3 regions of the Streptomyces sp. NPDC088246 genome follow, and region 1 is predicted to be linked to each of the others. Evidence: riboswitches for the same ligand, from Rfam matches in the RefSeq annotation. Region 1 holds a riboswitch; each other region holds the start of a gene.
What was found. A riboswitch is a leader RNA that binds a small molecule or an ion and turns the genes downstream of it on or off. The one in region 1 is predicted to bind cyclic di-AMP.

Region 1 (10,072 bases):
GAACTTCATTGCGGCGTGTCTCGCGAGGCACCCCCCGGGTGGCCCACGAAGGCTCAAAAGTGCAGGCCAAAGTGCGCATGAGCGTCGTCCTCCCGCCCTGCGGAAGGCCCGCCGCACGCCTCCCCCGCACGAGCAGACCTACGCGATCGACCAGCCGATTCCGTCGAGGATGTCGTGCTCGCTGACGACGATCTCCTGGGCCCCGGTCCGCTTCATCACGGCGAGCAGGATCAGCGCTCCCGAGGTGATCACATCGACCCGTCCCGGATGCATCGCACCGATCGCCGCACGTTCGGCGTGGGTGGAGGTGACGAGCCGTCCGGTGATCTCCTGGACCTGGTCGAGGGAGATCCGGGAGTGGTGGATCGCCTCGGAGTCGTACACGTCGAGCCCCAGGGCGATCGCGGCGACCGTGGTGACCGTCCCGGCGAGGCCGACGAGGGTGGCGGCCCCGGTGAGCGGGACACTCTCCTCGGCGAGATCGAGGGCGGCGTCGATGTCGGCGCGGATCGCGGTGATCTGACCGGGAGTCGGCGGATCGCTCACGACACCGTCGTGCACGAGGTGCCGCTCGGTCATCCGTACGCAGCCGATGTCCACGGATCGCGCGGCCCGCACATGGTCGTCGCCGACGACGAACTCGGTGGAGCCGCCGCCGATGTCGACAACGAGATACGGCTTCGCGAGGTGATCTCGGCCCGCGAGCTCCTTGGTGGCGCCGGTGAAGGAGAACTCCGCCTCCTGGTCGCCGCTGATCACCTCGGGCTCGACGCCCAGGATGTCCAGCACGCCGCGGACGAACTCGTCCCTGTTCTCCGCGTCGCGGGAGGCGGAGGTGGCGACGAAGCGTATCTTCTGCGCCCCGTGCTCCTTGATCACCTCCGCGTACCGGCGGCATGCGGAGAACGTCCGCTCCAGGGCCTCGGGCGCGAGCCGGCCGGTGCGGTCGACGCCTTGGCCGAGACGGACGATCTCCATCCGGCGGTCGAGCTCGACGAGCTCACCGGTGGACGGGTCCGCGTCGGCGACGAGCAGACGGATGGAGTTGGTACCGCAGTCGATGGCGGCCACGCAAGTCATGAATGCTCCTGTGGGATCAAGCCCCTCCGGCGATCGAGGAGCGGGGTCCGGGGGCGGAGCCCCCGGGAACGGTCAGGCCTCGTCGCCCGCGTCCGCGGACCGGCAGGGCGTCACGCACGGCCCCTTGCGCCACCACTCCGGCAGCATCGCGATCGCCTCGTCGCCGAGCGGGTTCACCCCGGGCCCCGCGGCCAGCGAGTGCCCGACCAGCACGTGCAGGCACTTCACCCGGTCCGGCATGCCCCCCGCACTCGGGAAGCCCTCAAGGACCTCGATGGCATCGCGCCGGGCGATGTAGTCCTCGTGCGCGGCCCGGTACGCGGCGGCCAGCTCGGGGTCCGTACCGAGGCGCTCGGTCATCTCCTTCATGACGCCGTTCGCCTCCAGCGTGCCGATCGCGGACGCGGCACGCGGGCACGTCAGGTAGTACGTCGTCGGGAACGGCGTACCGTCCTCCAGCCGGGGCTGCGTCTCGACCACGTCCGGGTTGCCGCACGGGCAGCGGTGCGCGATCGCGCGCAGCCCGCGCGGCGGTCGGCCCAGCTGCTGCTGGAACGCGGCGATGTCCGCCTCGGTGGGCGCGGTGGACTCGGTCTGCGGAGGGGGGGTTTCCATGCCTGCCTAGGTTCTGATCGGGCTGCTCGAACTGCGGTTCTGCAGATGGATGAAGAGAGTCAGTCGCGGTCGGCGCTGTCGACGCCGTCCCAGAGATTGGAGTGCCACGGCCGGCCGGACTCGTCCGTCCTGCCGTTGCGCTCCTTGACCGCGTCGGGGTCGATCACCGTGTAACCGGTCTCCCCGGGGAAAAGGTAGTGCAGGTGCTTGCGGGCCAGCTGCCTGATGTACGCATCGTCCCGGAGGCGCGCCTTCTCGTCGCGCAGCTCCTCGGTGCGGGCCGCGGCCTCCTGCGCCATACGCTCCTGGTCGGCGATCTCGTCCCGCTGCGACACGTACTGCCGCATCGGGTACGCGAGCGCGACCACCAGGGAGCAGACGACGAGGGCGAGGAAGGCCGCCCGGCCGGTGAGCCGGGAGCGGCGGGCCTGACGGCGGCTCTGCGACCGGTAGACGCGGGCGGCGGTCTGCTCGCCGAGCAGCCGCAGCCGGGTCGCGGTGGAGAACCGGTCCCGGTCCTTCGCGGCCATGTGTCCGCCTCCCCATTACGCACGTCCGTCCCCGCACACGGTACGGGACCGAGTGCGGGGACGGACGGAGGCCGGGGCCCTCGGCCCTCGAAGGGCCGGTGCTCAGCCCTTGAAACGCGGGAACGCCGAGCGGCCCGCGTACACCGCGGCGTCGTCGAGGATCTCCTCGATGCGCAGCAGCTGGTTGTACTTGGCGACGCGGTCCGAGCGGGCCGGGGCGCCGGTCTTGATCTGACCGCAGTTCACCGCGACGGCGAGGTCGGCGATGGTGACGTCCTCGGTCTCGCCGGAGCGGTGGGACATCATGCACTTGAAGCCGTTGCGCTGGGCCAGCTCGACGGCGTCCAGGGTCTCGGTCAGCGAACCGATCTGGTTGACCTTGACGAGCAGGGCGTTGGCCGAGCCCTCCTCGATGCCGCGGGCCAGACGCTCCGGGTTGGTGACGAACAGGTCGTCGCCGACGATCTGCACCTTGGCGCCGAGCTTCTCGGTGATGACGTTCCAGCCGGCCCAGTCGTCCTCGTACAGCGGGTCCTCGATGGAGACCAGCGGGTACGCGGAGACGAGCTCCTCGTAGTACTCGGTCATCTCGGCGGCCGAGCGGGACTTGCCCTCGAACTCGTACTTGCCGTCCTTGTAGAACTCGGACGCGGCGACGTCGAGCGCGAGCGCGATGTCCTTGCCCGGGGCGTAGCCGGCTTCCTTGATGGCCTCGAGGATGAGGTCGAGGGCAGCACGGTTCGACTCCAGGTTCGGCGCGAAGCCGCCCTCGTCGCCGAGACCGGTCGAAAGACCCTTGGTCTTCAGGACCTTCTTCAGCGTGTGGTAGACCTCGGCGCCCCAGCGCAGGGCCTCGGAGAAGGACTCCGCGCCGATCGGGGCGATCATGAACTCCTGGATGTCCACGTTGGAGTCGGCGTGCGACCCACCGTTGAGGATGTTCATCATCGGGACGGGCAGCAGGTGCGCGTTCGGGCCACCGAGGTAGCGGAACAGCGGCAGGTCCGAGGCCTCGGAGGCGGCGTGGGCGACGGCCAGCGAGACGCCGAGGATGGCGTTGGCGCCGAGCGAGCCCTTGTTCTCGGTGGCGTCCAGGTCGAACATCGCCTGGTCGATCAGCCGCTGCTCGGTCGCGTCGTAGCCGACGAGCTCCGGGCCGATCTGCTCGATCACGGCGAGGACGGCCTTCTCGACGCCCTTGCCCTGGTAACGGTTGGGGTCGCCGTCGCGAAGCTCAATGGCCTCGAACGCACCGGTGGAGGCGCCGGACGGCACGGCAGCACGACCCGTGCTGCCGTCGTCGAGGCCAACCTCGACCTCGACCGTGGGGTTCCCCCGGGAGTCGAGGATTTCCCGGGCTACGACGACGTCGATGGACGGCACGAGGCATCTCCTTCTGGGATATGACACTGGTTGTGCAGGGTCACTCTGGCCTTGCGACAAGAGCCTAACCGGCCCGGCCCGCTCAGTCGGACGACCGCCCGTCCCCTGGGACGAAAAAGGACCCAAGAGCGCGCATTGCCGGGCAAACGGTCAGAATTTTACTGGTCAGTAACTACAACAGTTGAACGATCACCCGTCATCGGCACCCCCTGCGCGACAGAGGGCGCCCTCTATACGCGACAGACGGCGCCCTCTATAGAGGAGTGACACGCCACACATGAGGTGACGCGTCGGACAGAGGTGACGCGTCACGCAGAAACCCCGGCCCGGCGCATACGGGGGATTGCGCGCCGGGCCGGGGTGCTCGGGGGGGGTGAGCCTGAACTACTTCGTCAGGTGGAGCTGCTGACCCGGGTAGATCAGGTCGGCGTCCTTGACGATGTCCTTGTTCAGCTCGAACAGCTGCTGCCAGCCGCCCTTGACCTTGTGGTCGGCGGCGATCTTGCTCAGGGAGTCGCCGGAGGCGACCTTGTACTCGCCGTCGCCCTTCTTGACCTTCTCGCCGGTCGGGGTGGTGACGGTCTTCTTCGACTCGGCCTGCGGGGCGGCGGAGCGGTCCGAGCGGGAGGCGGCCGGAGCCTCGGTGCGCTCGGTCTTCTCCGGCTGGGCCTGCTGCTTCGGCGCGGCCGGAGTGCTCTTCTGCGCGGTGGCGTTGGAGCTGGAGGTGGAGTTCGAGGAGGAGCCGGTGTCGACGCCCGGGTCGACGCCGTCGTTGGTCAGGTTGCCGGCACCGGCGCAGCCCCAGGCACCCGGACCCTGCATGTCGAGGAGCTTCTCGGCGGTGGCGATCTGCTGAGCCTTGGTGGCCAGGTCGGCACGGGGGGCGTACTGCGTACCACCGGCGGCGGCCCAGCTGGACTGCGAGAACTGCAGACCGCCGTAGTAGCCGTTACCGGTGTTGATGGACCAGTTGCCACCGGACTCGCACTGGGCGACGGCGTCCCAGGTGGCGACGGAGGCGGCGGAGGCGCCGGTCGCGCCCATCAGCGGTACGGCGACAGCGGTACCGGCGACACCGGCGAGCGTGGCGATACGGACGGCCTTGGACGGGCGGCGGTGCTTGCCCTTGCTGGAAAGCAGCATGGAACTTCTCCTCACCGACGCCTACGAGGTGAGCTGTCGGGTTCGGGCCAAGTGAGTTGCCCGGTCGCACGTCCTAGCACGCGACTTCACCCCAAGCCGGTCCTGATGCGTCTTTCGACGATCGGGCCCGGCGCTTACCTGGGTCCCCCGCTCCTGCCTACGGCGCTTTACGCGTCTGTTCCCTTCGACCGACGGCAGGATTCGGCGTGACGGTCGACGGGGCCCGCGGTGCGAGCGGTTCCGACCGTAAACATACGCAACCCTCACATTCAAAGACGGACACATCCGACAATCTTCCCCTACTTGCATCTGAGGAACCGTCGTTTCCGCAGGTGGGAGCGGTGCGGAAGGGTCACCCGGGCGCGACACGCCAGTTGACGCAAAGAGACCCATGTCTCACTTACACATAAGCGGACATAGGTCTCTGAACTACCCCTGTTTTTGGGGCTCTTTTAGCCGATTTTCAGACTGCCCTCACTCGGCCTTCACGTCGAGGTCGAGGCTCTGGCCAGGGAGGATGAGGTCCGGATCGGAGCCGACGGCATCCTTGTTGGCCTCATAGAGCGCGGGCCAGCCACCAGGAACCTTCTGTGCGTCAGCAATCGCCCAGAGGTTGTCGCCGGGGTGCACGGTGTACGTACCGTCGACGGCCGAAGCGCCCGCGTCGCGCGCGTCGGCGTCGCCGCGGGAGGCATGGCGGCCCGACTCGCGGTCACCGCCGTTCGCGTCCCGGCTCCCTTCAGGGGCCGGTGCGCCACGGTGCTTGCCACCGACACCGCCGGGCGAATCGGATGATCCGGACGAGTCAGATGAATCGGGCACCCGGGAGGACGGAGTGGCCGACGCGGTGGCCGAAGGCTTCGCGGACGCCTTGGCCTTGCCGGCCGACTTGCCGGCGCCGTTCGAGCCCTTCGAGCCCTTCGAGTCCTTCGAGCCGCCCTTACCGCCCGAGGCCCTGTCCGACGGCGTGGCGCCATCGGACGGGGCCGCCGGCGCACCGTCAGCCGGCTCCGCGCCCTGCGTCGGCTCGGCCGAGGACGCGGACCCCGGGTCGACACCCGGCAGCGTCCCGTCCACCGCGAGGCCGGAGATGACCGCACAGCTGGGCCACGCATGCGGGCCCTTGTCATCCAGGACCTTCTGGGCCACGGCTATCTGCTGCGCGCGGCTGGCGAGGTCGGCACGCGGGGCGTACGACTCGCCGCCGTACGCCTTCCAGGTCTCCTGCGAGAACTGCAGACCGCCGTAGAAGCCGTTGCCGAGGTCGGCGCTCCACATGCCGCCGCTCTCGCACTCGGCCACCCGGTCCCAGGTCGTGGCGTCGGCCGCGTGCGCACCGGCCGCGCCGAGCAGCGGGATGGCGATGGCCGATCCGGTCACGCCCGCGGCGACGACGATGGCGGGTGCCTGACGAGGGCGACGGTGTCTGCCGTTCGCGGAGCCCATGGGGTTGCCTTCCGTGTGACTGACGAGTGACTGGTGAGTCGAACGGTGAACCTAGCGGGACTCGAACGTGTGTCACAAGTCGATGCAGCACAGATCACGTGAAAGTCACAGAGTTGACGGAGCGTCACTTTGTGCCGGGGCGGACCCGGGTGTGAACTCCACCGGCAGAGTGCGCAATCCACGCATGATGAGCCCGCCACGCCACCGCAAATCGGTAGGTTCCACCGCAAGCCGCAGATCCGGAAGGCGCCTCAGAAGCGTCGCGAGCGCGGCCTGTCCCTCCAGTCGGGCGAGCGGTGCTCCCAGGCAGTAGTGAATGCCGTGCCCGTATCCGAGGTGCTGATTGTCACGCCGTGCGAGGTCGAGCGTGTCGGGGTCCTCGAAGCGCTCCGGGTCGCGGTCGGCTGCGGCGAGTACGACGAGCACGGGGTCGCCGGCCGCGATGTCCTGTCCGCCGAGCGTCAGCGGCTCGGTGGCGAACCGCCAGGTCGCCAGCTCCACCGGACCGTCGTACCGCAGCAGTTCCTCGATCCCGGTCTCCAGCAGATGGCTCTCCCCCGCGTCGAGGGAGTGCTGCAGCCGCTCGCGCTGTGCGGGGTTGCGCAGCAGTGCGTACACCCCGTTGCCGATGAGGTTGACCGTCGTCTCGAACCCGGCGAAGAGCAGGATGAAGGCCATGGCCGCGGCCTCGTTCTCGGTGAGGTGCTCGCCGTGGTCGCTGGCCCGGATCAGCCCCGAGATCAGGTCGTCCCCCGGGTTCTCCCGCTTGCGGTGGATCAGTTCGGCGAGATAGCCGCGCATCTTCTTCACCGACCTGGCCACCCCGCCGCGCGGGCCGCCGCCGTGGCGGATCATCATGCCCGCCCAGTCCCGGAAGTCGTCCTGGTCCTCGCGCGGGACGCCGAGCAGATCGCAGATCGCGTAGATGGGCAGCGGGAACGCGAAGTCGTGGATGAGGTCCGCCTTCCCCTCCGCGATGAAGCGGTCGATGAGGCGGTCCGTCAGTTCCTGCACCCGCGGCGCGAACTCGGCGACCCGGCGCGGAGTGAACGCCTTGGAGACGAGGCGGCGCAGCCGGGTGTGGTCGGGCGGGTCGATGTTCAGCAGATGCGTCATCAGCTCCGCCTTGCGCTCGCCCGGGATGCCTGTCTTCCCCTTGGCGTGCGCCGGCTCGGCGTGGTGCGCCGGGTTCTTGGAGAGCCGGGTGTCGGCCAGCGCCTGCCGGGCGTCGGCGTACCGGGTCACGAGCCAGGCCTCGACACCGCTGGGCAGCGCGGTCCGGTGTACGGGACTGTGCTCGCGCAGCCAGGCGTAGGCCGGGTACGGGTCGGTGGCGAACTCCCAGGTGAAGAGTTCGGGGGCGCCGGCGGGGCAGGCGGCGGGATGATCGGCTGGGCGGTCGGCGGGGCTGTGGTTCACCCTCCGACGTTATCCGTTGCCCTCCGCCGCCCGGATGGCGTCCCGGTAGGCGCGGCCTGCGGCCCGCAGTGCGGCTTCGGGGTCGACGCCGTCCTGTTCGGCGCGTACGGCGAGGGCGAGGAGCTCGTAACCGATGCCGTCACCCGTGGGGAGCGCCACATCGAGCCCTGCGGTACGGACCCGGCCGGCCAGCTTCGCCGCCAGCGCCAGCCCGGGCTGGCCGAGCGGCACTCCGTCGGTGACCGAGTCGCGCTGCTTCTCGATGGCCTTGGTCCGCAGCCAGTGGGCGTGCACGTCCTCCGGGGTCTCGGCACTCTCGTCGCCGAAGACGTGCGGGTGGCGGTGGATCAGCTTCTCGACGAGGGTCGCGGCCACGTCGTCGACGGAGAACGGCTCGTCTTCGGCCTCCTCGGCGATCCGGGCGTGGAAGACGACCTGCAGGAGTACGTCCCCGAGTTCCTCGCGCAGCTCGTCGCGGTCGCCGTCCTCGATCGCCTCGACGAGTTCGTACGCCTCCTCGATGGCGTACTTGGCGAGGCCCTTGTGGGTCTTCTGCGAGGTCCAGGGGCATTCGATCCGGATCCGGTCCATGACCTGGACCAGATCGAGGAGCCGGGCGCCCGGAAGATCGTACGAACCGGGCAGCAGCTCCAGGTCCGGCATCTGCACCCGGCCCGAACCGGCGAGTCGGGCCAGCCCGTCGGTCAGCGGCCGGCGGCCCTCGCCGCCCGTGAGGACGACGATGCTCCGGCCGCCCGCACAGGTGTCGACGAGCTCCTGCGCGGTGGGCGCGGAATGCTCGACGGTGACGCCCGCCTCGCGCAGATACGGCAGCTGTGGGTGGTCCTGCTCGGCGCAGAGCACCCGGTCGGCGGCGTGCAGCGTCTGCCAGGCGGGCCAGGACAGAAGTCCGGGCGCGACGCGGTGGCTGGCGGTGAGCAGGACGATACGGCCGGGGTCTTCAGCGTTCACCGTTCGAATCTACCTCGGTCGGTCCGGGCGCCGTTTCCCACGGTCTTCTAGGCGCCGGACCCGTCGCCCGTCTCTGCGGGCTTGGTGACCTGGGTGATCCAGGGAGCCTTGTAGTTGGCGAGCTGGGTCTGCTTGTCGTCCCAGGCGCCGTAGCGCGGATTGACGTCGACCTTCAGTGCCTTCGACGCCTTGCTGAGCGCATCGCCGACGGCCTTCTGCCCCTCGGGCTGCTGCAGGTCGGCGCCGAGTGCCTGGGCCAGCTTCGTCAGCTGGACCTGCTCGCGCAGGACGGCATCGATCTGGCCGGGGGCGACCCAGCTCTGCTGGAGCATCGCCGTCCGCAGCTGCGCCTCCCCGCCGGACTGGACGGCCGCCGCCTTCCGCATCTGCTGGATCTCGTTGCGGCTGACGGTCACGCCCGCGTCCTGCGCGGCCCGGTCCAGGACCCGGTCGAAGATCATGCCGTGCAGCTTGGCCCGGCTGAGCTGCCCGGACTTGTCGATGAGCTGGGATGCGTCCTTCGAATCGAGCTGGGCCTCGCGTACGGCCGCCACCTGGCCCTGCAGCGTGGACACCTCGATCCGGTCCCCGCCTACGAGGGCCGCGGCGCCCGGGTGGGCCTGGCCGCCGCAGGCGGTCAGGAGTGGGGCTCCGCCGAGCAGTGCGGCGGAGACGGTGAGCGCGGTGCGACGGCGGCGGTGCAAAGGAACCTCCCGGGGAGAGTTTGTGCATCAGTGCACAAGACCTTGCGGTGATCGATGTTAGGCAGTGGATGTGGTTGGGGCCACTGGTTCGACCAACGATTCGGAAGGAGTTGGGGATGTGGGCCCGCTCAGAGCCTGTCGGGTGACCTCCGATCGGATAGCGGACGCGGTCCGGTGCGTGCGATTCCAAGGCGGAGGAGGGAGTCGACGCGAAGGGGGTCCCCCCATGCCTTCAGCTATGGGGGAGTTGGTGACTGACGACAACGCGGGAAGCGTGCCTGCCAGGGCGTGGCCGCCCGGTCGGAGGTCACCCGACAGGCTCTCAGGGGTGCCCGGCGGCGCTCAGGACACGCGTTCGGCCGCCGGTACCTTGCTGTCCGGGCGTAGCATGATCGTGCGCGAGACGACGAAGGTGACCGGGATGGCCGCCGCGGCCGCGACCAGCGGCGCGTACCGGCTGCTGAACCCGGCGAGGTCGACCAGCAGATAGACACCGCCGGTCGTGATGACGAAGTTGGCGGCGTTGGTGAGCGGGAAGAGCAGGAACTTCCGCCAGGTGGGCCGGGTCCGGTAGGTGAAGCAGGAGTTCAGGAAGAAGGAGCCGGTCATGCTCAGCGCGAAGGCGACCACATGGGCGGCGATGTACGGCAGCCAGGTCAGCAGGACGAGGTAACAGCCGTAGTACGTACCGGTGTTCACGACTCCCACGAGGGCGAAGCGGACCATCTGTGCCTTGACCGTCATCGGCGTACGAACTCCTGGGGCTCCCGTATCGACTGC
Region 2 (10,072 bases), on a different contig from region 1:
GACTGCCCGTACTGCCCGTTCGCCAAGCGGCGCGACAGCCGGGAGCAGCTGCGCGCCGACCGCGCCGCGCTGGAGCGGTTCACGGCGTGGGCCGCGGCGCAGACCGGCGACCGGATCTCGGTCCTGTTCACCCCGTGGGGCGAGGGTCTGGTCCGCTCCTGGTACCGGCGTGCGCTGGTCGAGCTGGCGCAGTTGCCGCACATCGGCCGGGTCGCGATCCAGACCAATCTCAGCACCCGCACGGGGTGGCTGGCCGAGGCAGGTGACGCCGGACGCGAGAAGATCGCGCTCTGGTGCACGTACCACCCGGGGCAGACGCCGTACGAGCGGTTCCTCACCAAGTGCCGGGAGCTGACCGCGCTCGGCATCCGCCACAGCGTCGGTGTCGTCGGCCTCGACGACCATCTCGCCGAGGCGCGGCGGTTGCGGACCGCCCTGCCGGACGAGGTCTATCTCTGGGTGAACGCCGCGGAGGGGCACACCTATACGGACGAGGAAGCGGATCGGTGGACGGGCCTCGACCCGCTCTTCCCGTACAGCCGGCATCCGCACCGGTCGGCCGGGCTGCCGTGCCGGACGGGCGAGTCGGTCATCTCGGTGGACGGCGACGGCACGGTGCGGCGCTGCCATTTCGTCCCGGCGGAGCTCGGCAATCTCTACGACGGGAGCTACCGGCGCTCTCTCGGCCCGCGGGCCTGTCCGCTGGCTGTCTGCGACTGTCACATCGGCTATGTGCATCTGGAGACGCTGCCGCTGTACGACGTCTTCGCGGGCGGTGTGCTGGAACGGATACCGGCGTCCCCGTTGTCGCCGCTCGCCGGACCGGCCTGAACCTCCGGCCCGTCCGGCGAGCGAGGGCGCTGCGGTGCCGGACGCCGCCTAGAGCGGCAGGAGATCCGGCCGCTTCGCCTCGACATGGTCGCCGGAGGACTCGCCGCGCAGCCGCCGGCCGATCCACGGGACCAGGTACTCGCGCGCCCAGTGGATGTCGTCGCGCCGTACTTCGAGCGTGCCGCGCTGTGCCTGCGGGGGCCATTCCTGGTCGGGGTCGGCCGGCACATCGATGCCGAGGACCTGGGCGGCGCGCAGCGCGACCCTGGTGTGTCCTTCGGGCGACAGATGGAGCCGGTCGCCGTCCCAGGCGCGCCTGTCCTGGACGGACCGCAGCGACCACAGGTCGAGGACCGGGCAGTCGTAGCGGTCGGCGATGGACCGCACATGGGCGGTGTAGGTGGCGATCTTGCCGCGCAGATGGCGCAGCACGGGAACGCCTCGGGTGTCGAAGCCGGTGGTGACCAGGACGGTGCCGACCGATTCGGTCAGCTCGGCGACCGCGCGCTCGAAGCGCTCGGCCACGTCGTCGGGGTCGGTGCCGGGCCTGATGATGTCGTTGCCGCCCGCGCAGAAGCTCACCAGGTCGGGTGCGAGCTCCTTGGCGCGCGGCACCTGCTCCTCGACGATCTGGTCGAGGAGGCGTCCACGTACGGCGAGATTGGCGTACCTGAAATTCCCGTGAGTGGAGCCTTCGGTGCTCGTCCCCGCATCGGAGTCCGGGAGCTGGTCCGCGAGAAGTACCGCGAAACGGTCCGCCCAGCCGACGAAGGTTCCGTCCGGGCCGGGGTCGCCGACTCCCTCGGTGAAGCTGTCGCCAATCGCTGCGTACGACCCGATGACGCCATGTCGGTTGATGACGCCACGTTGATTTTTTCTCGAATCGTCTGCCACAAACGCTTATCCTGCACCGCCGAATGTGACCTACGCGACCGTATTAAGGGGTTGACGGGTGGTGAGATAGACCACCCGGTCAGGTTTTGGTAAAGGGGGAATAAGCAGAAGGGGCGGTGCGCCGCCGCGCACCGCCCCTTCTGTGTTGCTCAGTTCATGCTTTGTTGCTCAACTGCCCGGCCGTTCGGCTCAGACGTAGATGCCGTGCGAAGCCAGGTAGGCGATCGGGTCGATGTCCGAGCCGTACGCCGGGCCCGTGCGGACCTCGAAGTGCAGGTGCGGGCCGGTGGCGTTGCCGGTGGCGCCGGAGAGGCCGACCTGCTGACCGGTGCTCACGGCCTGACCCGCGGAGACGGAGATCGAGGACAGGTGACCGTACTGCGAGTAGTGGCCGTCGGCGTGCTTGACGACGACCTGGTTGCCGTAGGCACCGCCCCAGCCGGCGGTGACGACGGTGCCGGAGGTGATGGCCTTCACGCTGGTGCCGGTGAAGACGGGGAAGTCGATGCCGGTGTGGCTGCCGCTGGACCAGTTGGAGCCGGAGGCGCGGTATCCGGTGGTGTGGTTGCCGGGGACCGGGTGGCTGTAGCCGGAGCTGTTGCTCTGTCCGGCCGGGGCGGAGGTCTTGGACTCCGTGACCGTCGAGACCTTGACCGGGGCGGACTTGGCCGGGGCGGACTTCTCCACGATCGACGAGGGCACCGAGGGGGCCTTCGACGGGAGGGCCGCACCGGCGCCGGCGCCGGTGGACGCGGCGTCACCCGACGCCTTGCCGCCGAGCGTCAGCTTCATGCCCGGGAGGATCAGGCTGGGGTCTTCACCGACAACCTTGCGGTTGTCCTGGTAAAGCTTCTGCCAGCCGCCCTTGACCTTGTGCTCGGTGGCGATCTTCGACAGGTAGTCGCCGGAGACGACGGAGTACGTCGTGGTGGCGGCCTGCTTCTGCGCGACCGGCTTGGCCGGGGCGGCGTGCGTGGCGGCGGAGGCCGACTGCGGCACGGCGGTCGGGGCCGACTGCGGCGCGGCCTGGGCACCGGTGGCGCCGAGCAGCGGCAGTGCGATGACGGCGCCACCGGCGCCTGCGGCGGCGATGCCACGGGCGATGGCGCTGGACTTCGTACGACGATGCTTACCCGATATGGGCATGACGTGCTTCCTCTCCGGCGCCTGCGAGGTGAGCTGTCGGGTTCGGGCTGGAGATGCCCGGCCGCGCCGAGCGCGACTTCACCCCTAGCCGGCCGGATTTCTCCGATCGGCGGCCTACCTGGTTCCCCCGCTCCTGCCACGCGATGAGTGGGTGCGAATTCCGGGCGGCGGCAGGATTAGGCGGTCCGTCCGGATTGACGGTGACCGTAAGCGAGTCGGGACAGCGATAACAAGCCACTGGTTCCGCACCGGAATCCGCGCTCGGAAATCGGCGCGGAATTCCGGTCACACTCCGTGGATTAAGGATCTTGCCTTTCCGTGCCGCGCACGGAATACCCGACTGCCCCGCCAGCACACACCGTCACGGATATGATTCCGCTCACGAGAAGGCGACCATCTCCCATATAAGCGGGGCATATTGAGTTAAATGCACCTATTACGGACACGTCGCGCTCATCATTCGCGTCGGAGCCTCAGCACCCTCGCATCGAGATCCCCCCGAAGCCCGGTGTGCAGCCCCTGATGCAGCAGTACCGAACCGTGGTGCACCGCCCCCGTGTCCAGGCAGGTATACGTCGCTGCGGGGTCGATCCCGCGCAACCGCAGGGCCGGGGGCCGCTCCCCGTACCTCTGCGCCTCCAGCCACATCAGGACCACGGTCTCGTCCCCGTGGACGTACTGGACCGCGCTGAGTCCGTCGCGCGGGGCGCGCAGCCGGTACAGCGCGCCGTGCTGCACCACCGGCCGGATCTCCTTGTAGAGATCCACCCAGGTCCGCGCCTCGGCCAGCTCGTCCTCGCTCCAGTCGGCGAGGTCCCCACCGACCCCGAGCACACCGGCCATCGCGCTCACGAAACGGAACCGCAGCGAGCTGACCCTGTCGTTGAGCTGGACATTCGGGCTGTCGGTGACCCAGGCGGCCATCACCCGGGCCGGATGGATCTGACCGAAGCCCTCCTGGATGGTGAGGCGGTCGAGCGGGTCGGTGTTGTCCGAGGTCCACACCTGGTCCGTACGGGACAGAATCCCCAGGTCGATCCGGCCACCGCCGCCCGAGCAGGACTCGAAGGCGACGGAGGGGTGCGCGGCCCGGAGCCGGTCGATCAGCGCGTACAGGGCGTCCACATGCTCGACCCAGAGCTTCTGCTGATACTCCTCACCCGGCCAGCCCGCATCGGTGAAGCTGCGGTTGAAGTCCCATTTCACATAGTCGACGGGCGTACTGGAGAGCAGCGTGTCCAGTTGCTCCCACAGATAGTCCTGCACATCGGTGCGGGCCAGATTGAGCACCAGTTGATTGCGGAACTCAGTCCGCGCCCGCCCGGGAAAATGCTGCACCCAGTCGGGGTGTGCGCGATAGAGATCGCTGTCGGCATTGACCATTTCCGGCTCGACCCAGATACCGAACTGCATGCCGAGTCCGTGCACTTGGTCGGCGAGCGGCTTCAGTCCGCCGGGAAAGCGGTCGGGATTCGGCGTCCAGTCGCCGAGCCCGGCCCGGTCGCTGGTGCGCTGCCCGAACCACGCGTCGTCCACGACGAACAGCTCGACGCCCATCACGGCGGCGCGCTCGGCGAGGGCGCGCTGCTGCTCCTGCGAGATGTCGAAGCCGGTCGCCTCCCAGGAGTTGTAGAGCACCGGCCGCAGGCTCTGTGCGTCCGGGATCACATGGGCCAGCTGCCAGGCGTGCCAGGCCCGGCTCGCCCCGCCGAACCCCTCCGCACTCCACAGGCCGGCGAAGACGGGGGTGGTGTACGACTCGCCCGGCGCGAGCAGCAGCAACCCCGAGTCGTCGTAGCCGGCGCCGCCGGTGATCTGTACGAGCCCATCGGGGAGCTGCTGTACGGAAATCCGCCACGACCCGGACCAGCCGAGCGCGCAGCCGTACACCTCGCCGCTCTCCTCGGTTGCCGCACCGTCGGCGTCGAGTGCGACCCACGGCAGGTACTGGTGCCCGGTGTGGCCGCGCCTGCTGGAGATGACACTCTCGCCGTACGTCAGCTCCGCCCGTGCAAGCTGCGACTCCGCCGCCCAGCGTCCGTGCAGCCGGCTCAGCCGCCAGCCGTCGCGGGCGGGCAGCACCCAGGCTGCCGCGTCGGCGCGCAGCAGTTCCAGCGGCGGACCGTCCGGCCCGGCGTGGGCGACGTTGGCCCAGCGCTCGATCACATCGGAGTCGTCCCGCATCCGGTAGTGCAGGGTGAGGACGAGCCGGTGCACCGAGTCGGTGAATCCGATACGGAGTTCGTCTCCGTCCACCGTGGCGTCGGCAAAGGCCCACTCGGTACCGCGGACCTCAGGGGTGCGTACCGAGAGGGCCGGGCGGACGAACCGGGGGCCGCCCTCCACGGGGTACTCCTCGCGGCCGTCGAGCTGTGACTCGAAGCCCCTGAAGGGTGGCTCCGGTGCTGCGGCCAGGGCCTCGGCCGCAGTAAGGGGGATCCGCGGCCCCCAGTGCAGATGGACCAGCTCGTCCCGCTCGGTGAGTCGCAGTGCGTAGCTGCTGCTCGCCCCGGTGAGCAGCCAGGTCCGGCCCTTGTCGCCAGTCTCGATCATCGCATCCCCACATTCCAACAGTCCCGCACATCATCGACCATTGCCGGTGGGTGGGCAACGGCCTTGCAAGGAATTCACCGGGCGGATTTGCCGCAGGAGTACCGGGGTTGGCGGAAGTATCGACAAGCAATGACCAAGATGATTGCCTGAGGAATCAATGTCGTATCGTCGCGGGAGTGGCCTTGTCGGCGACTCGCGCCGGCGCCAGACACTCCAGGAGTCACTGTGACGCAGCAGTTGCCGCAGATCCCGTCGACGGAACCCGAGCTGGCGGGTGTCCGGAACTTCCGCGATGTGGGCGGACTGCCCACCGTGGACGGCCGGCGGGTGCGGTACGGGCGGCTCTTCCGCAGTGGTCACCTCGCGCACGCCACCGCCGAGGACGCCGCCTTCCTGGGCGGTCTCGGTCTGCACACGGTCTTCGACTTCCGCAATGCGGCCGACCACCGGCTCGACGGCCTGGATGTGGAGCTGCCTGGCGTACGGAATGTGAGCATCCCGCTCTCCGACCCCGCCGACGGCGCCGAGTTCTGGCGGATGGTCCGCGACGGCGACCTCGACCAGCTGCGCTCGATCCTGGCCGACGGCAAGGGAACGAACCGGATGATCTCCTCCTACCGCGCGATCATCCGGGACCGTACCGCCGAGCACAGCCGGGTTCTGCACGCCCTGGCCGAGGACAGCGTTCCCGCGTTGATGCACTGCGCGGCGGGCAAGGACCGGGCCGGTCTGTCGATCGCGGTGTCCCTCCTCGCGGTCGGTGTCGAGCGCGACGCCATCGAGGCCGACTACCTGAAGTCGAACGACGCCCACCGCCGCTACAAGGTGCGCCGCAACGACACCTCGGCGGACGGCATGTCGGCCGAGGTGATGGAGCTGCTCAATCCGCTCTTCGGCGCCCACGCCGACTACCTCGCGGCGGCCTTCGCCACCATCGAGGAGACCTGGGGCAGCACGGACCGCTACTTCTCCGAGGGCCTGAAGCTCACGCCCGAGACCCGTGAGCAGCTGCGCGGCCGGCTCCTCGACGAGGCATAGCCACACCTGCCCGTCGGCGGTGGTCAGCCCTTGCCGGCCACTGCGAAGAGCAGGTAGAGGAAGGCCGCGAAGATGTGTCCGGCGATGAGGTAGGCAAACAGTCGGATCACCACGCCGCGCGGAAACTTCCGCTCCTGGGCTTCGTAGTTCTTCTTGGACCCGAGCGGGTCGAAGTTCTCTGAATCGGACATGACAGTCCTCTCTGGTGACCGGACGGACCGGTCTCAGCGATGGTGGATGCCGCTGCCGAGGCACAGCTCGGCGGCGGGGCTCTGCAGCAGGGTGTGGACGAAGAGCAGCTCGGCACCGTCACGGTCGACGGCCGCGATCCGGTGCGGGGTGAGCGAGTCGAAGTGCGCGCTGTCACCGGGGGCGAGATCGTGCACGGTGTCCCCGAGCGTGACCCGGAGGTGTCCGGCGAGCACGTACAGCCACTCCTCGCCGGGATGGACGCGCACGAGATCACCCTGTGCGCCGTACGGAACCCGGACGCGGAGCGCCTGCATCGCCCGGCCGGAGCCGCCGGCCTGCTGATACATCCAGCCGTCGGCCTCGGCCCCCTCGTACTTCCCGCCGCGGATGACCGCCCCCCGTTCAGGGGGCGTCTCGCCGAGCAGTTCGGAGACCGTCGTACCGTAGATCCTGGCAAGACCGAGGAGCATCGGCAGCGAAGGCTGCCGACGGCCCGTTTCGAGCCGGGAGAGATGGGCGGGTGAGAGCCCCGCCCGCTGAGCGGCGGTCTCCAGGGTGAGACCACGGCTGCGGCGCAGATCGCGCAGGCGTTGCGCGACTCCCGGCAGCTCGTCGGCCACCCCTCCGTCTGGAGTGTTCATATACCCATTGGGCCAGGAACTTTCCTCGGAGGCAAATTTCTTGCCTCCGAGGTAAATGGGGTAAACCTTGCAGGGCCGCCCGCGGGATCAGCGGTTGGCGACGGCCTGTTTCACCAGCGTCCTGCCGAAGTCCCACATCAGCCCACCGCCGCTGTGCGCCTCGTCCATCACCGCGGTGAACGCCGTGACGAACCGGTCGACGTCCGGCTCCCCGATCACCAGCGGCGGAATCAGCTTGATCACTTCCAGTTGATCGCCCGAGACCTGGGTGAGGATGCGGTGCTTCTGCAGCAGAGGCACCACCACCATCTGCGCGAAGAGGCCCTTGCGGGCCGCCTGCAGCATGGTCCAGCGGCTGCGCAGCTTCAGTGACGACGGCCGGCCGAACTCGATGCCGATCATCAGCCCGCGCCCGCGCACCTCGTGCAGCAGCTCATAGCGGTCGACCAGTGCGGCCAGCCGCGCGCGCAGCAGATCACCGGTGCGGCGCGCACCCGCGACGGTCTCCTCATCCTCCATCACCGCGAGGACCGCGAGCCCGGCCGCCATCGCCTGGGCGTTGGAGCCGAAGCTCGCGGAGTGGACCAGGACCCGGTCCATCGACGAGTAGACGCGTCTGAAGATCCAGTCCTTGCCGAGGGTCGCCCCGACCGGCACATAGCCACCGGAGAGAGCCTTGGCGACACAGACCAGATCCGGTTCGACACCCTCCTCGTGCTGGTACGCGTAGAAGTCGCCGGTCCTGCCGAGGCCGGTCTGCACCTCGTCGGCGATAAGCAGTGCCTTGTGCTTGTGCAGCAGTTCCTGCGCATCCCGCAGGAAGCCGGACGGCGCTGCGTGGACGCCCTTGCCCTGGATCGGCTCGACGACCAGTGCCGCCACATCACCGCGCTTCAGTTCACGGCGCAGTGCGTCGAGATCCCCGAGCTCTAGGGCGGTGTCCGGCAGCAGCGGTGCGAAGCCGTCCCGGAAGCCGCTCTCCCCGTTGACCGAGAGCGAGCCGGTCGTCAGCCCGTGGAATGCGTGGGTGCAGTAGAGAATCCTGGGCCTGCCTGTGGCGTACCGGGCGAACTTCAGGGCGGTCTCGACAGCCTCCGTACCGCTGTTGCCGAAGAAGACCCGGTCCAGGTGCGGGCTGTGCATGAGCAGCTTCTCGGCCAGCAGCCCGGGCAGCGGTTGGCAGTCGAAGCGGGTGAGATCGGCGAGCGAGGCGTCCAGGACGTCGTGCAGGGCCTTGCGTACGACGGGGTGGTGCCGGCCGAGGCCCATCACGCCGAACCCGGCGAGCATGTCGAGGTAGTCGTTGCCGTCCGCATCCCAGAAGTGCGCGCCCTCGGCCCGTTCGTAGACCTTGTCGAAGCCGATGGTGTGCAGCATGCGGGGCAGCTGGTGGTTGAGGTATTTCGTGTGCAGCTCGTAGCGCTCGCCGCCGCGCTCCGCGAGGAGCTGTGCCAGGTCGAAGCCCTTGGGCCCGTCGTCCTTCATGCCCCGCTCTCCTCGCTCCTTGTCGCTGCTTCCCTGCCGGCCAGTGCGGCGCTGATGCGCCCCGCGACCTCGACAGGGGTGAGCCCGATGTCGGCCAGCACTTCGGCGCGCTTGCCGTGGGCGAGGAACTGATCGGGGATGCCGAACGTCCGCAGCGGTACGTCGACCCCGGCATCCCGCAACGCCTGCCCGACCGCCGAACCGACACCCCCTGCCCGGCTGTTGTCCTCGACGACGGCGACCAGCCGGTGCCGTTCGGCGAGCGGGGCCAGCTGTTCGTCGACCGGCTTGACCCAGCGCGGGTCGACGACGGTGCAGCGGATGCCGCCGCCCGCCAGCAGGTCTGCGGCCTTCAGACAGACCGGGGCGAGCACACCGACGGCCACGAGCAGCACATCGGGGTCGTCCGCCCGGTGCAGTACGTCCATTCCGCCGATCCGGTCGATGGCCGGGATCGGCTCCCCCACCGACTCCTTGGGGAACCGGATCACGGTGGGTACGTCGTCGATGTCGACGGCCTCGCGGAGCTCGGCGCGCAATTCGTCGGCGTCGCGCGGGGCGGCGATCCGCAGCCCGGGGACGACCTGCAGCATGGACATGTCCCACATTCCGTTGTGCGAGGGCCCGTCGGGACCGGTGACTCCGGCCCGGTCGAGGACGAAGGTCACCCCGCACTTGTGCAGCGCGACATCCATCAGCAGTTGGTCGAAGGCCCGGTTGAGGAAGGTGGCGTAGACAGCGACGACCGGATGCAGTCCGGCGGTGGCGAGTCCCGCTGCGCAGACCGCCGCGTGCTGCTCGGCGATCCCGACGTCCCAGACCCGGTCGGGGAACGCCTCGGCGAACTTCGTCAGTCCGACGGGGTGCAGCATCGCCGCGGTGATGGCCACGACATCCGGCCGCTCCGCGCCGATCGCGGCGATCTCGTCCCCGAACACCGAGGTCCAGGAGGGCGCTCCGGACGGGGCGAGCGGTGCGCAGGTCAGCGGGTCCATCGCGCCCACGGTGTGGAAGCGGTCGGCCTCGTCCCGGAGCGCGGGCGGGTAGCCACGGCCCTTCTCGGTGAGGCAGTGCACCAGCACCGGGCCGTGGAAGCGCTTCGCCCGGTGCAGTGCGGATTCGACGGCCGCGATGTCATGGCCGTCGATCGGCCCGACGTACTTGAGCCCGAGGTCCTCGAACATGCCCTGCGGGGCGAAGGCGTCCTTGAACCCCTTCTTCGCGCCGTGCAGCGACTCGTACAACGGCTGTCCGATGACGGGCGTCTGCTGGAGCACGCCCTTGCCCCAGGA
Region 3 (10,072 bases), on a different contig from region 1:
CGCAGAGCGCCCAGGAGTGAGGGCTACGTCGGCGGCCGCGCGCCGGGCGCTGCGGTCCGGATCACCGGGTGGCAGCCCGGTTCAGGCGGTGTGGCGGTCCGTGGCGACGGCGAAGACATGGAGTGCCGGTGTCTTGGAGCCCATGTATTGAGGCCCGGACGGCAGCGTGATCGACGCGAGTTGTCTGGACGAGTCGATGTCCACACCGATCGTGTAGAGCTTTGCGGTACGTGTGCCCTGTGCCCGGCCGCTGCCGTTGACCTTGCCTCCGTCGGCCGCGATCACCGTTACCTTCGGGACGTTCGTGGCGCTCCAGTCGGGAACGGTGATCGGGAGTGCGCTGCTGGTTCCGTCGGTGTAGGTGACCGTGACGGTGCCGGTCAGGCCGGAGGCCGCGCATGAGACCCAGCCGGCGAGCAGGGCACGGCTTCGGCTCAGAGCCTGGTGCGCACCCACCCTCAAGTCCTGGATCACTAGGATCCCTTGCGTGACAAGAGCATTCAGCGGCTGGACAGAGCAAGCGTTCGAGCTACTCCTGCAGTTGGAGGGCATGCCCTCGCAAGAAGCCCGCGAGAAGCGCCGCAAGGAACGGGAGCGTCTCGTACGGCAGCCCATGATCGCGTTGCTGAACGATATAGCCGACGCGGACCAGGCCTACGAAGACTTCTCCGTCTGGGGTTTCCGCAAGGACCCGTGGTGGTGGCAGCACCAAGTGGCGGTGATCCGGATCGCACGCAACGTCGAGATCGGTCTCCGCTTCGACCTCGACGGGCTCCGGATCAAGGGCGGCTGGACCTACCCGGACCCGGGACAGGTCCCGTTGTTCCGTACGGCCGTTGCCGCGCAGGGCAGTGGCCCCGAGCTGGTGCGCGCCATCGAGGCGCTGGGGGCTCAGGGGTACGAGATCGCCGGCGACACCATGAAGCGCATGCCGCGCGGCCACGACGCCGGTCATCCCCGTGCCCACCTGCTCCGGTACCGCTCGGTCTCCGCTGCCCGTCCGCTCGGCGGGGACTGCGCGCAGCACACGTCGGCGTTGCTCGACTCCGTGCTCCGAGCGGCGGAGGAGTTGGAACCCCTGCTCTCCTGGCTCGCCGGCCATGTGACGGTTCCCGGTTCCCGCCGGCTCGCCGTCTAGCGTCGCCTCCGCATGCTGTCCGCGGGTGAGCGACCGAAAGGCGGTCCGTGACCGGCGGGCATGGTCCCTCCCGAGGGGCCCGTTCGGCCCCTCGCCACCCGTCGGTGCTGAACCGCCATCGGCGCTGCTGCGCGTCAGTAGGCCCCGAACACGTTGTCGATGGATCCGTACCTGTCGGCGGCGTAGTTGCACGCTGCGGTGATGTTGGCGATCGGGTCGTAGCTGTCCATCGGCGTACCGGGCACGTGGTAGGCGCGGAACGTGGGGTCGATGATCTGGAGGAGGCCCTTGGACGGCGTGCCCTTGGCGGCGTTCGAGTCCCAGTTGTTGATGGCCAGGGGGTTGCCGGAGGACTCGCGCATGACGTTGCGATGGATTCCGTCGTAGCTGCCGGGGATGCTGTGCTTGGCCATGACGGCCAGCGACTCCTTGATCCAGCCGTCCAGATCGTTCGTGTACGTCGCGGGCTTCGCGGCCGGTGCGGCAGTCTTGGACTCGGCCTGCACACCGATTGTCAGCTTCATGCCCGGGCGAATACCTGCGGGGTTGTCGCCGACGATCTCTCGATTGTCCTCGTACAGCTTCTGCCAGCCACCGCTGAGCGAATGCTCCCGCGCGATCTTGGCAAGGGTATCGCCCGCGATCACGGAATAGATGGTGGGCGCGTCCTTCTGCGCGGTCTTTCCCTTGGCGGTGGCGACGGTCGATGCCGCAGCCTTTTCGGCGGTGGCGGACTGCGCCGGCGCGGCCGAGGCGAAGCCGGCACCGACCAGCGGAAGCACGAGAGCGGCTCCGCCCGTGGTCACGGCAATGAGACCGCGGGTCAGCGAAGTGGACTTACGACGACGGTGGTTACCCGTTGCAGACATAGCGAATTCCTCTCCGTCGCCTACGAGGTGAGCTGTCGGGTTCGGACTGGAGATGTCCGGCCGCACGCGAATGCGGCTTCACCCCGAGCCGTTCCGGATACCGGATCGGCGGCTTACCTGGGTTCTCCGCTCCTGCCGTACACGAGTTGGTCGGATTGCCGGACGGCGGCAGGATTCGGCGTTCCGTCCGGATTGCCGGTGACCGTAGGCGAGAAACGCCGAAAGGGACAAGCCCCTATTTTTGGATCACAATTCATTTGCAAGATCGAACCGCGAAATTGGCAGTAACCCACCTCACACCGCGAAGCAAGATTTCCTTGCACATAAGGGCACCGGGCAGCGCGCCGCGGCATCTTGAACTCTGCAAGTGACTCACACCACGAGGTCCCCAAAAGGGGCAATTCGTCCAGCGCCCAAGGGTCGCAACTCTCTCTAAATGCCTCTTTATTAACCAAGGGATCACTTCTAAGCAAATCGCCCATACTTGAACATTTGCATGCGCTCTGGATGCCTCTCGGGTCGATCGCACCCGCCAGTGCTCCACGACCTCCGGCCTCCCGGCGAAGCGGCCCGCGGGCCGCTTCGCCGCACCCCCCGGACGGCACCGAGGCTTTGCCTTTCGCCCTCCGGGTCGTTATCGTTTTCAACGGCCCTGTTGTCTCCGATAGAGGTGGACGTTGCGCATCTGAGGTTCGCGATCATCGCGCCGTACGGCTCCAGCCGTACGCCCGTCACGCAATGGCAGTGTTCAGTCCTGCCCGTGACCCCGCGTGGATGCGACCTCGGTGCATGAGCCGTCCCTCTGTCTTTCGGACCGCCGCACCTCCCTCTCGGTTCGGTCGCTGCGTGGTGCTCGCATACGAAGCCCCCATTCACCGCGCTTGCGACTGCGAGGATCACCATGGCTACACCCACCGCGCCCAGCGCCTCTCTCACCTGCTCCGCCCTGTCCTTCCAGTGGCCGGACGGCACGACCGTCTTCGACGGACTCTCCCTCAGCATCAGCCGCGGCCGCACCGGTCTCGTCGGGACCAACGGCGCCGGCAAGTCGACACTGCTGCGACTGCTGGCCGGCCAACTGCGCCCGTCCCAGGGCTCGGTGACCGTCGGCGGCAGCCTCGCCCACCTCCCTCAGAACATCACCCTCGACACGGGGCTGCGTGTGGACGAGGCCCTGGGCATCGCCGGACGGCGCAATGCGCTGCGCGCCATCGAAGGCGGGGATGTGGACGAGGAACACTTCGAGACGATCGGCGATGACTGGGACGTCGAGGAACGAGCCCTCGCGACACTGGGGTCACTCGGACTCGGCGATGTCGAACTGGACCGCACCGTGGGCCAGATGTCCGGCGGGGAGACCGTCCTGCTGCGCCTGGCCGCACTGCTGCTGGAGCATCCCGACGTTCTCCTGCTGGACGAACCGACCAACAACCTCGATGTGTTCGCTCGCCGCAGGCTCTACGAGGCCATCGACTCCTGGCGCTCCGGTGTCCTCGTCGTGGTGAGCCACGACCTCGAACTGCTGGAGCGCGTGGACCGCATCGCCGAACTGCGCTCCGGATCTGTGAACTGGTACGGAGGCGGCTGGTCCGCCTACGAAGAAGCCCTGGCCACCGAACAGGAAGCCGCCGGGCGGATGTTGCGGGCCGCCGAGGCCGACGTACGCCGGCAGAAGCGCGAGCTGGAGGAGACCCATGTGAAACTGGCGCGCCGCCAGCGGCACGGCAGGAAGATCGAGGCCGAGCGGCGGCTCCCGAAGATCCTCGCCGGTGCGCGGAAGCGGTCCGCGCAGGAGTCGGCGGGCAAGCTTCGCGGCCTCCAGGAGGACCGGCTGAGCGAGGCGCGCGAGCGCCGCGAAGAGGCCGCGGAGGCGATCCGTAACGACGCCGAGATCCGGGTGAGCCTTCCCCACACCGCCGTTCCCACCGGACGCACCGTGCTGAGCCTGCACGAACTGCGTCCCCGGTTCGGCCGGCTGCACGAGGGCAACCTCCATGTAAACGGGCCCGAACGGATCGCGCTCGTCGGGCGCAACGGCGCCGGCAAGACAACGCTGCTGCGCACCCTCACCGGCGAGCTGGCTCCGCTGTCCGGCGAGGCCAGGACGTTCGTACCACTGCGGTTCCTTCCACAGCGGCTGGATGTGCTGGACGAGGAGCTGAGCGTCGCGGCGAACGTCACCCGCATGGCTCCCGGGGTCGCGGACAACCACATCCGCTCACAGCTCGCGCGCTTCCTGTTCCAGGGGAAACGCGCGGACCAGCCGGCCGGCACCCTCTCGGGCGGGGAACGCTTCCGTGCCGCGCTCGCGGCGACGATGCTCGCCGCACCGGCCCCGCAGCTGCTGATGCTGGACGAGCCGACCAACAATCTCGACATCGCCAGCGTGCGCCAGCTGACCAGCGCGCTTGAGTCCTACGAGGGTGCGCTGCTGATCGCCAGCCACGACCTGCCGTTCCTCGAATCGGTCGGCATCACCCGCTGGCTGCTCGTCGCGGAGGAGCTCCGGGACACCACCGCGGAGGAGGTGGGCGACCTGCTCGCAACACCGGAAGCGGACTGAGCGGCCGCGTACGTCCGAGAGCCCGGGCTTGTCCGGCCCCTCGGACGTACGGGAGGGGGTGCGGGCCCTCAGCATGGCGAAGACCCGCACCCCCTGCCAAGGGTCAGAGCCTGGCGATGATCTTGTTCATCTTCTCGATCTCGGCCGTCTGGGCCGTGATTACGGCTCCGGCGAGCTTCTTCGCGTCGGCGTTGCTGCCGTTCTTCTGCTCGTCCTCGGCCATGGTGACCGCGCCCTCATGGTGGCCGATCATGAGCCGGGCGAACTTCTTGTCGAAGTCCTTGCCCTTGGCGGCTTCGAGGTCGCTCATCTCCTTGTCGGACATCATCCCGGGCATTCCCGAACCGTCCGAGCCGTGGTCCATGCCGGGCATGTCCCCCATCGAGGACGAGGCCGAGGGCAGCAGCTTGCCCCAGGACGTCAGCCAGCCCTTCATGGTGTTGATCTCGGGGTCCTGGGCCTTCTCGATCGCGGCGGCCAGCTCCTTGATCTCGGGGTCGGCGGCGCGGCCGTCGGCCAGCCTCGCCATCTCGATGGCCTGCCGGTGGTGCGGGATCATCTGCTGCGCGAACTTCACGTCCGCGTCGTTGAACGCGCTGCCGGCGGTGGCAGGCGCGGAGGCGCCGGCGGAACCGTGGTCCATGCCGGGCATGGACGAGCCGTCGGTCTTGGATCCTTCGGAGGAGCCGCAGGCCGCCAGCGTCAGAGCGAGTGAGGCGACGATGCCGGCGGCCGCGAGCGCGCGGCGGCGGGCAGGGGAAGACAGAGAAGCGGACATCACACGTTCTTTCCAGGTGGATGCGCCACGTCCGTGGCACGCGAAAGGGGCAGGATCGTCCGGCTGGTCCGGCCCGATGGCCGGGAGCCGGCAGACACCTGTCACGTCCGCGCGATGCACACCTGGAGCAGTAGATCCCTGCCGGCGAACGGCGGACCCCGCCGTGCCGGCCCGCGCACCGCCGTACGTCGCCTCCCGAGCACCCATACGGCCAGGACCACGAGGCCCAGCGCCATGAGGAGCGGCAGCAGGCGGTCGCGGGCGTGGATGGATACGCACGACTCGCCGTTCATCCCGGGCATGGCGGCGGCCGCCTCGGCGGTGCCGTGCTCATCCGTCAAGGCTGTGTGGCCGGTACCCGTCGTCGTGGACACAGGCGCGCTCGAGATCACGGCCATTGCGCCGTGGCAGCCCTCGGCGGCGCTCGCCGGGGCCCCGTGCATGAGGAACAGCCCGCACAGGACTGCACACAGCACGAGCAGCCGGGACACTCCCGGTGTGCGCGTCCGCCTGCGGTCCACGGCTGCCTCGAATTCTCGGTCGTACGGGTCCTGCGGTACGCGCCCGAGGATACCCCCGCAGGGTTTCCCCGTCCCGTCGCACCCCGTCCCGTCGCACACCGCACCGTCCGGACACCTTGCTGGGCTACCGTGCCCGCGAAACTCTGCATACGTACGGATCGCGGAACCTGCTCGTGCGGGGCACCCGGCTGGGAGTGAGCGATGAACACGTCGACAGCGTCGGCGGGAACGGACGAGCTGAAGCGCCGTCTGAGCGTCTTCGACGCCGTGGTCATCGGCCTGGGTTCGATGATCGGCGCCGGCATTTTCGCCGCACCGGCGCCTGCCGCCGCGGCCGCCGGGTCCGGGCTGCTGCTCGGCCTGGGGCTGGCTGCGGTGGTCGCGTACTGCAACGCGACGTCCTCCGCCCGGCTGGCCGGTCGCTACCCGGAGTCCGGTGGCACCTATGTGTACGGCCGTGAACGCCTCGGTGACTTCTGGGGTTATCTCGCAGGCTGGGGCTTCGTCGTCGGCAAGACAGCTTCCTGTGCGGCAATGTCGCTCACCGTGGGCTCCTACGTGTGGCCTGGCCAGACACACGCGGTTGCCGTCGCGGCGGTGGTGGCACTGACCGCGCTCAACTACACCGGTCTGCACAAGTCCGCCTGGCTGACCCGGGTGATCGTCGCGTTCGTCCTGGCGGTACTCGCGGCGGTGGTCACCGCCTGTATCGGCGGCGGAACCGCCGATGCCGGGCGCCTGGCCATCGGCGCGGACGCCACTGTCGGAGGAGTTCTGCAGGCGGCCGGTCTGCTGTTCTTCGCGTTCGCCGGATACGCGCGGATCGCCACCCTCGGCGAGGAGGTACGCGACCCGCATCGCACCATCCGCCGCGCGATCCCGCTCGCGCTGGCCATCACGCTGCTCGTCTACGCAGCCGTCGCCGTCACGGTGCTGGCCGTCCTGGGCCCTGACCGCCTCGCCCATACCGCGGCCCCATTGGCCGAGGCCGCACGCGCGGCGGGCGTCCCCGGCCTCGCGCCGGTGGTGCGGGCCGGTGCGGCCGTCGCCGCACTCGGCTCCCTCCTCGCGCTCATCCTCGGTGTCTCACGCACCACCCTGGCCATGGCCCGCGAGCGCCACCTGCCGCACGTCCTGGCCACGGTGCACCCCCGCTTCAAAGTCCCTCACCGGGCGGAGGCCGCCGTCGGCGCCGTGGTTGCGGTCCTTGCCGCCACGACCGACGTCCGAGGGGCGATCGGCTTCTCCTCCTTCGGTGTCCTCGCCTACTACGCCATCGCCAACGCCGCTGCCTGGACGCTCACCGCGAACGAAGGCCGCCCGCCCCGCATCGTGCCCGGCGCCGGCCTGGCAGGCTGTCTGCTCCTCGCCTTCGCCCTGCCGTCGGCCTCGGTCGTCTCCGGCACCGCGGTGACTGCGGCCGGAGCCGCGGCCTATGGCGTACGCACGGTCCTCAGCCGCGCACGCAGCTAGGTCCTGCCGTCGGACTGCCGTCCGCCGTGCGGCGACGGCACCGGCGAGCGCCGGGGCCGCTCGGTGATCTACGCGCTGTACGACACCCACGTCGCCGAACTCCTCGACCAGGCCCTCTTCCACGTCGAGCACCTGCGCCTCGGCCCGCACGACACCCCCGTGGAGGAAGCCGCGAGAGCCGGCGGTGCGGTGGCTGCCGCCGCCCACTGAAACCGGAGACTCGCGGACCCGCGGAGCCCTCCACCCAACGCGGCGCCCGGTCAGTCGGTGCCGCGGTCCTGCGCGAGGACAGCCTTCAGGAACTCCCCGAGGATCTCGTCGAAGGCGTCCGGCCGTTCCATGTTGGGGAAATGCGCCGTCGACTCGACCGTTGCCTCACGCCCGTCGGCGACTGTCCGTACGAGGCGTCGGGCCATGCCGATGTGGTCGTCCGAGTCGATGCCGCCGTTGACGGCCAGCACCGGGATCGCGATCTCTGCCGCTCGGGCCCAGGTGTCCGTCACGGGCACGAGCCAGTCGGGTTCGTCGCCGCTGTGCTTGGCGACCGTCCGCACGGTCATCTCGCGCAGCCGCTGCACGACGGTGCGGTCGACGTCGTCGAGTGTGCGGTGCGGGCCCGCGGCGAAGAGCATGAAGGCATTGATCCAGCCTTCGGGGTCGCCGGCGGCCAGGGCACGGGCCTGTTCGGTCAGGATCTCCTCGGACCAGGGATCGCGGAACTCGGGCTCACCCGTTCCAGCCCCGCTGACGACCAATGCACGTACCAGATCGGGGTGTTCGAGCGCGGTGTCGACAGCGGTGGCCGCGCCCATCGACACTCCGACGAGAACCGCGGGACCCGTGTCGAGGTGGCGCAGCAGAGCGGCCAGATCGTCCGTGTGGCGAAATGGCCCGCTCGCGTTGGACGATCCGCCGTGCCCACGGGCGTCCGGCGCGATCACCCGGTGGCTCCGCGCCAGGACCGGCACCTGGTCATCCCACATTCCGTGGTCCAGGAAGCCGCCGTGCAGCAGCACCAGCGGCGGGCCCGCCCCGGCGTCGCGGTAGACGAGGTGGCCGTCCCGGGTCTCGAAGGAGCGCAGGTCTGAAGCAGTAGTCATGACAACCAAGGTGCCATTCGTCTCCCAAATTGGCAACCAAAGTGTCATGATGGCGAGATGACAGATACCGACCCACCCCTGGCTCCCGAGGACCTGGCCGACCGGCTCACGGAGGTCTTCGCCCTGGTCGGCCCTCTGTACAGGCGCGTACAACGCAAGGTGGAGCAGGCCGCACCGATCGAGGGCCTGTCCGTCGGCGTGCGCGCCGTCCTGGATCTGCTGCGCGAGCACGGACCCATGACGGTCCCCCAGATGGGCCGCGCACAGACGCTGAGCCGGCAGTTCGTGCAGCGCATGGTCAACGACGCCGCGGCGGGGCAGTTGGTCGAGGTCATCTCGAACCCCGCTCACCAGCGGTCTTCGTTGATCCGGCTGACCGACGCCGGCAGGGCGGCGATCACCGCCGCCCTCGCCCGCGAGCAGGCCCTGCTGCGCCAAGTGGACGGGAACCTGACCGACGCCGATGTGACGGCCTGCGTACGGGTGCTCAGCAGCATGCTTGAACTCTTCGACAACGTCGACCTGGACTGACGCCAGGCCCGGGTCCGGGCCCCTTCACGAGGCGAGCCCGGCGCCGGCAGCAAGGCTTCAGTCACCACATGGCCACCAAATGCGGAACCAATTCTCTGCGTCTACGCTCATATGTGGATCTATGCCGCCAACGGTGGTGACTCGACAGGAAGCGAGATCCCATGGAGCGGCTCAAGAGGTCGGGAATCGTCGGGGAGCTCTCGGCGGAGTTCCTCGGCACGATGATTCTCATCCTCTTCGGCTGTGGTGTGGTGGCCCAGGTCGTAGCCGGCGGAGCACTCACCGACCCGCCGGGGGGTCTCGGAAATCACGACAGCATCGCCTGGGCATGGGGTCTCGGAGTCACTCTGGGCGTCTATGTGGCGGGCAGGCTGAGCGGAGCGCACCTCAATCCCGCTGTGACGCTTTCGCTTGCCGCTTTCAAGGATTTTCCCTGGAAGAAGGTGGCACCCTACGCACTCGCGCAGCTCGCAGGAGCGTTCGTGGGGGCACTCGTGGTGCGATGGAATTACACCGAGGCCCTGGCGAAGGCGGACCCGGGGCACACGATCAAGACGCAAATCGTTTTCTCGACGCTGCCCGCCAACGGGAACCTCGCGCTTCCGGTTCACGAATGGGGGGCGCTGCGGGACCAGGTCATCGGAACCGCCATTCTTGTGCTGCTGATCTTCGCGGTCACGGATCTTCTCAGTACGCCACCGGGCGCCAATCTCGGCCCGTTCATCGTGGGCCTCATCGTGGTGGGCATCGGTATGGCGTGGGGCACCAATGCCGGGTACGCGATCAATCCGGCCCGTGACTTCGGGCCCCGGCTCGCGAGTTTCCTCACCGGCTACGGAGGAGCGTGGCGGGACCAGTACGGGAACTTCTACTACTGGGTGCCCATTGTGGGCCCACTCGTGGGAGGCCTGGCAGGTGCGTTCCTCTACAAGACCCTTGTCGGCCGTTTCCTGCCCACCGCGGAGGCGGAGCCGGAGGGCAGCATCCCCGTGCCACTGGAGGAGTGACGCCCGGTTCTTCATCGAGCGGGGACTCAGGAGAGGCAGCACACCATGGCGGACTTCATCGGCGCGGTGGATCAAGGCACCACCAGCAGCCG

Region 2: another riboswitch for cyclic di-AMP. It lies ahead of ACIPEK_RS14720 (peptidoglycan DD-metalloendopeptidase family protein); the one in region 1 lies ahead of ACIPEK_RS26350 (transglycosylase family protein).
Region 3: another riboswitch for cyclic di-AMP. It lies ahead of ACIPEK_RS16710 (transglycosylase SLT domain-containing protein); the one in region 1 lies ahead of ACIPEK_RS26350 (transglycosylase family protein).

Annotation. Positions count from the first base shown of each region.
Region 1 is NZ_JBIURV010000020.1:112,526-122,597, reverse strand. Features, by position in the region: gene ACIPEK_RS26370 (exopolyphosphatase) at 139-1,080, opposite strand; gene ACIPEK_RS26365 (DUF501 domain-containing protein) at 1,153-1,695, opposite strand; gene ACIPEK_RS26360 (septum formation initiator family protein) at 1,755-2,225, opposite strand; gene eno (phosphopyruvate hydratase) at 2,328-3,608, opposite strand; gene ACIPEK_RS26350 (transglycosylase family protein) at 3,993-4,751, opposite strand; cyclic di-AMP (ydaO/yuaA leader) riboswitch at 4,755-4,926, opposite strand; gene ACIPEK_RS26345 (transglycosylase family protein) at 5,226-6,197, opposite strand; gene ACIPEK_RS26340 (cytochrome P450) at 6,303-7,616, opposite strand; gene ACIPEK_RS26335 (nucleoside triphosphate pyrophosphohydrolase) at 7,626-8,588, opposite strand; gene ACIPEK_RS26330 (SurA N-terminal domain-containing protein) at 8,636-9,292, opposite strand; gene ACIPEK_RS26325 (GtrA family protein) at 9,635-10,036, opposite strand; partial or broken gene ACIPEK_RS26320 (glycosyltransferase) at 10,033-10,072, opposite strand, start outside.
Region 2 is NZ_JBIURV010000009.1:24,004-34,075, forward strand. Features, by position in the region: gene ACIPEK_RS14710 (STM4011 family radical SAM protein) at 1-831, shown strand, start outside; gene ACIPEK_RS14715 (SGNH/GDSL hydrolase family protein) at 880-1,725, opposite strand; gene ACIPEK_RS14720 (peptidoglycan DD-metalloendopeptidase family protein) at 1,915-2,871, opposite strand; cyclic di-AMP (ydaO/yuaA leader) riboswitch at 2,877-3,031, opposite strand; gene ACIPEK_RS14725 (alpha-galactosidase) at 3,328-5,424, opposite strand; gene ACIPEK_RS14730 (tyrosine-protein phosphatase) at 5,650-6,462, shown strand; gene ACIPEK_RS14735 (DUF6126 family protein) at 6,486-6,653, opposite strand; gene ACIPEK_RS14740 (helix-turn-helix domain-containing protein) at 6,687-7,295, opposite strand; gene ACIPEK_RS14745 (aspartate aminotransferase family protein) at 7,383-8,780, opposite strand; gene dxs (1-deoxy-D-xylulose-5-phosphate synthase) at 8,777-10,072, opposite strand, start outside.
Region 3 is NZ_JBIURV010000010.1:191,529-201,600, reverse strand. Features, by position in the region: gene ACIPEK_RS16725 (hypothetical protein) at 1-20, shown strand, start outside; gene ACIPEK_RS16720 (hypothetical protein) at 82-456, opposite strand; gene ACIPEK_RS16715 (DUF2461 family protein) at 488-1,138, shown strand; gene ACIPEK_RS16710 (transglycosylase SLT domain-containing protein) at 1,273-2,007, opposite strand; cyclic di-AMP (ydaO/yuaA leader) riboswitch at 2,012-2,198, opposite strand; gene ACIPEK_RS16705 (ABC-F family ATP-binding cassette domain-containing protein) at 2,909-4,570, shown strand; gene ACIPEK_RS16700 (DUF305 domain-containing protein) at 4,674-5,348, opposite strand; gene ACIPEK_RS16695 (hypothetical protein) at 5,450-5,869, opposite strand; gene ACIPEK_RS16690 (APC family permease) at 6,071-7,342, shown strand; partial or broken gene ACIPEK_RS16685 (transcriptional regulator) at 7,382-7,552, shown strand; gene ACIPEK_RS16680 (alpha/beta fold hydrolase) at 7,603-8,442, opposite strand; gene ACIPEK_RS16675 (MarR family winged helix-turn-helix transcriptional regulator) at 8,500-8,973, shown strand; gene ACIPEK_RS16670 (MIP/aquaporin family protein) at 9,135-9,980, shown strand; gene glpK (glycerol kinase GlpK) at 10,026-10,072, shown strand, end outside.